DNA from 2 places in the Streptomyces sudanensis genome. Region 2 is predicted to be linked to the other one. Evidence: riboswitches for the same ligand, from Rfam matches in the RefSeq annotation. Region 2 holds a riboswitch; the other holds the start of a gene.
The links. Region 2 has a riboswitch for cyclic di-AMP ahead of MW084_RS13250 (M23 family metallopeptidase). Riboswitches for the same ligand answer to the same signal wherever they lie in the genome.
Positions count from the first base shown of each region.

Region 1: it holds a riboswitch for cyclic di-AMP, as region 2 does, so the genes downstream of both, MW084_RS00760 (C40 family peptidase) here and MW084_RS13250 (M23 family metallopeptidase) in region 2, are expected to answer to the same signal.

Region 1 covers NZ_CP095474.1:184,315-186,753, reverse strand. The annotation lists gene MW084_RS00765 (isopenicillin N synthase family dioxygenase) at 1-984, opposite strand, end outside; cyclic di-AMP (ydaO/yuaA leader) riboswitch at 1,440-1,593, shown strand; gene MW084_RS00760 (C40 family peptidase) at 1,597-2,076, shown strand; gene MW084_RS00755 (L-threonylcarbamoyladenylate synthase) at 2,198-2,439, shown strand, end outside.
Region 2 covers NZ_CP095474.1:2,853,292-2,855,730, reverse strand. The annotation lists gene MW084_RS13260 (DUF5994 family protein) at 33-515, opposite strand; tRNA gene MW084_RS13255 (tRNA-Met) at 815-888, shown strand; cyclic di-AMP (ydaO/yuaA leader) riboswitch at 1,222-1,357, shown strand; gene MW084_RS13250 (M23 family metallopeptidase) at 1,370-2,439, shown strand, end outside.

The DNA of each region.
Region 1 (2,439 bases), 2.7 Mb from region 2:
GGCGACCTCCGGGTGGGCCCGCAGCCATCCCTTCAGCTCGTTGCGGCCGTACTCCGCGTGCAGCGGGTTGGCGCGGTCCTCGGCGATCCCCGGCGCGTGCTCCAGGTACGCGCCGGGCACCGTCCCGATCACCGCGTCCAGCCGGGGGTTGTAGAAGAACGGGACGGAGAACCGCTCCACCGCGCCGGGAGGGCTCACCACCCGGTGATCGGTCGCCGACAGGTACCCGTCGGTCGCGATCTCCAGCAGCTCGCCCAGGTTGACGACGAACGCCCCCGGCAGCGGCGGCACGTCCAGGTAGCCGTCGCCGGACCGCACCTGCAGGCCGCCCACCTCGTCCTGGAGGAGCAGCGTCAGGAAGCCGTAGTCCTTGTGCGCGCCCACGCCCTGCCCGTCCCCCGCGGGTGCCGAGCCGGGGTAGCGGACCAGCTTGGTGTGCAGGTGGGGGCGGTCGGCGAAGGCGCCGTCGAAGTGGTCGGCGGGCGCGCCGAGCGCGGTGAGCAGCTCCCGCAGCAGCCGGTGCGCGACCGCGGCGAGCCGGTCCTGCCAGGCGAGGACGGCCGTGCGGAGCTCCGGCAGCGCGGCGGGCCACTGGTTGGGCCCCTCCAGCCACAGGTACGCCGGGTCGCCGGGTCCCACCTCGACGGCGGGCCGCTCGGCGCCGACGTCCAGCTGGTCGCGCCAGTCGGAGCGGCCGCCGGTCAGCTCGTGGCCGATCCGGGTGTACCCGCGGAAGTGCGGCGAGTTCAGGTTACTGAGCGCCAGCCGGTCCGCCTCCGGCAGGGCGAAGAACGCCCGGGTCAGCTCCATGATCCGGGCGATCTCGCGGTCCTCGACACCGTGTCCGGTCAGGTGGAGGAAGCCCACGTCGCGTGCCGCGGCGAGCAGGTCGCGGTGGAACGCCTCGCGGGTCCGCGGGTCGTCCGCCGCGGAGAGGTCGATGACGGGCAGGGCGTGGGGCACGGGGGCGTTCGAGGCAGGCATGGCGATGGCCTTCCGTTTCGCGTGTGGGCACGGTCCTGCCACCCGGAGGACGGGGGACACGGCGCGAGAAGGGCGCCGGCTGGAGCGTGCCGGGAAGGCGCGTCCGCCGCAAGACCGATGGAGAGGGGAAGTCAGTCCTGACGCGGACAGCTCATGGTCGTGACGCGCACGTAGTCCACGTGCCGGCGCATCACGAGAAGAGTCACCGGCACAGCGTAACGCGCGTCCGCCGGCACCGTTCCGAGGCCCCTGCCACGCCCTCCGGACGCCCGCCCGTAACCCTCCGGTCGCCTGCCGAACCCAGATCGGCCCAACGGTGAGGAGTCTCACAAAACGCCGATTCCGTTCGAAGATTCACTCCGTCATGCGTCAAGATCCATGACGACGACAAGTCCTCGCCGCCGTGGCGAGGCGGTCCGGGCGGACGCCGAGTCCTGCCGCCGTCCGGATCCGGTCGACACGAAACGGAATCGGCAGGAGTGGAGGACCCGGCAGTGCGGGGCGTGCGTACGACGGACGCCCCTTGGGGTGAAGCCGCGTCAGCGGCCGGGCGACTTCGCCTGCCCGAACCCGACAGGTCATCCTTCGCAGGCGGATGACGAAGGGTTGCGCATGACCGCGCAGAATCACGTTCCGTCCGCAGTCTCCCGAACCGGTGCCGTCTCGGCCCTGGCCCTCGCGGCCCTCACCGGCACGCTGGTGGCGCCGGGCGCCGCCCCCGAGGCGCAGGCCGCGGGCCCCGCGTACGCGACGAAGGCCCTCAACGTGGCGGCCTCCAAGAAGGGCTCCCCCTACAAGTACGGGGCCGCAGGCCCCTCCCGGTTCGACTGCTCGGGCCTCACGCTGTACGCGTACAAGCAGGCCGGAAAGACCCTCCCGCGCACCGCGCAGCAGCAGTACAACCGCACGCGCCACATCTCGGCCTCCGCCCTCCAGAAGGGCGACCTGGTCTTCTTCCACTCCGGCGGCCGGGTCTACCACGTCGGCGTCTACGCCGGGAGCAACCGGATCTGGCACGCCCCGAAGGCGGGCACCGTGGTGAGGCTGGAGCGGATCTGGACCGGCAAGGTCCTCTACGGCCGCGTCCGCTGACGCCGGTCCGGCCGGCGGTCCGCGACGGCGGGCCGCCGGCCGGACGTCCCGCTCCGGGGACGGAACCCCCGGCGCCCCGCGGCGCCGGGGCCTCCCCGCGGGGGCGCGTTAAGCTCGCCGGATGGCGAAGTACTTCGATGTGCACCCCGACGACCCGCAGCGCCGCGTCGTCGGCACCGTGGCCGAGATGATCCGCTCCGGCGCCCTCGTCGCGTACCCCACGGACTCCTGCTACGCCCTGGGCTGCAAGCTGGGGAACCGCGAGGGCCTGGCGCGGATCCGCGGCATCCGCGACCTGGACGACCGCCACCACTTCACCCTCGTCTGCCGGGACTTCGCCCAGCTCGGCCAGTACGTGCACAT
Region 2 (2,439 bases):
CCTCCGGGCCGGCGCGCCCTTCCGCCGGGTCGTCAGTGCCGTGCCGCCCGATCGCCGCCGGTGTCGACGAGGATCTGCCCGGCCCGTGTGACGTTGTCGGCCCGGACGGCCTGCGCCATCGCGGCGCGTGCCGCCTCCGGGGACGTGTCCGGCGGTACGACGAGCAGTGAGAAGTGGTCCTGCTCGCCCCGGGTGACCAGGACGGTGTCGTCACCCACGGGGAACGAGGCGATGTGCACCACCCGGTCGTCGATGACCAGCCGGACCGGGAGCCCGTCCCAGGCGGCGGCGTCCAGGCCGACGCGGGTGATCGGGCCGAGGTGCTCGGTCAGGGCTCCGACCAGGGCGGGGAGCTCCTCCGTGATGTCACGGGAACGCGGCCACCACGCGCCGTCGAGGACGCCTTCGCGGGAATCCGTGGTCTCCAGCCGCAGGAGGGCCGTGCCCGGCCTCACCGCTTCGTGGCCGGTGTCCGGGAGGCGCCCGGGCGTGGGGGGTGTGTCGAAGTCGGCCATGGTGCTGTCCGCCTGTCTGCGGGATCCGGTCCCTACGGCGAACCGGACGTTCACCTTCCTCCCACGGTACTCCGCCGTACGGGCCGGGCCGCACATCCGGCCGGGCGCCCGGGAGGGTCCGATCCACCCCGGAGCGGGCGACCGGGCCTCCGGCCGGGAGCCGTGCGCCGGGGGTGCCACGGGTATGGTCCGCTGCCGCCGGAGGGTTCCCGGGAGGGGCTTTTCCGAGGGTCCGCCGGTCGGTGGGACGGAAACCGGTAAACGGACTCCCCGGGATGGCGTAAGGTGGTGTTCACCGACGCGGGGTGGAGCAGCTCGGTAGCTCGCTGGGCTCATAACCCAGAGGTCGCAGGTTCAAATCCTGTCCCCGCTACTGAAACCGAAGGCCCGGTGCACACAGCACCGGGCCTTCGGCGTGTTCGAGCGACAGGCCGGCGTCGGCGCACCGGGGCGGCATGCACCGTACGTGACGGAAGAGGTGCGTTCAGCCATGGAGGTTGACGCCCCGTCAAGAACTTCTCGGGTGCTTTTCGGAACCAGCGCCGCCGGAAAGCGAGTTGCTTTGTCGGGAATCGTCCTTTTCTGGGGCCTCGACTCGATCCCAACCAGCCCAGGTACCCCGGGCAACGGCTTGGAATACCACCCTCGCTTCTATTAACGTTCGATAACGCAGCGCGGTCGCGTCAGCCGCCGCAAGAGGCGGCACCGTGCGCATGCGCCGAATCCCGCAAGGGAACCGGGGAACCACCGCAATTGGGGTGAGTCGGGCTCTCGTCGGCCCGTAGGAGACCTTCCTGCTCCGAACCCGTCAGCTAACCCGGTAGGCGGAGAAGGAAGGAAAGGAGCGCGCCTCCGTGGCGTCCAACAAGCCTGCCCCCGAAGCCCCCTTCGGCCCGTACGACACGATCGGCCACCCCACCGCTTCGGGGACCCCGGATGCCGCCGCGCCCGCGGCCACCTCCGAGTGGAACCCGACGGAGGACACCGTCCGCCCCGTGCGGGGACGGCACCGCGTCGTCAAGCAGCGCGGCGGCCTCGCCCGCAGCTCCACCGTCCTCGGGGTCGGCGTCATCGCGGCCGTCGGCGCGGGCGGCATGGCCACCGCGCACGACAAGCCCCGGGTCGCGATCTCCCTCCCTGACATCGGCCTCCCCGACGCCTCCTCGCTCCCCGGCGTCGGCGCCCTGATCGGCGACGACGCGGACCGGGCGGACGACGCACCCGAGGAGGCCCCGGCGCCCGCCGACCTCGCCGCGCTCGGCCTGTCCGCCGGGGGCGGCACCGCCGACGCCCGGAGCGCCGGGGCCGACGCGGGCGAGGCGCTGCGGGCGCGCATCCTCCAGCAGGCCGAGCAGCAGCAGGCGTCCGCCGAGGCCGAGGCCCGCGCCGCCGCGGAGAAGGCGGCGGCGGAGGAGGCCGCGAAGAAGGCCGCCGACCAGCAGGCCGCCGCCGAGGCGGAGGCGAAGGCCGCGGCGGAGAAGGCCGCCGCGGAGAAGGCGGCGGAGGCGGAGCGCGAGCGCGCCGAGGCGGAGGCCGCCGCGAAGGCCGAGGCGGAGCGCCTGTCCCGACTGGCCGCGAGCTACGCCCTGCCGACCTCCTCGTACACGATCACCTCCACGTACGGGCAGGCCGGCTCCATGTGGTCCTCCGGCTACCACACCGGCCTCGACCTGGCCGCTCCCACCGGCACCCCGGCCAACGCCGTCCACAGCGGCACCGTCAAGTCCGCCGGCTGGTCCGGGGCGTACGGCTACCGCGTCGTGCTGGAGCTGGAGGACGGCACCGAGATCTGGTACTGCCACCTCTCCTCGATGACCGTCAGCGCCGGGCAGACCGTCGGCACCGGCGAGACGATCGGCCGCGTCGGCGCCACCGGCAACGTCACCGGGCCGCACCTCCACCTGGAGGTCCACACCGCCTCCGG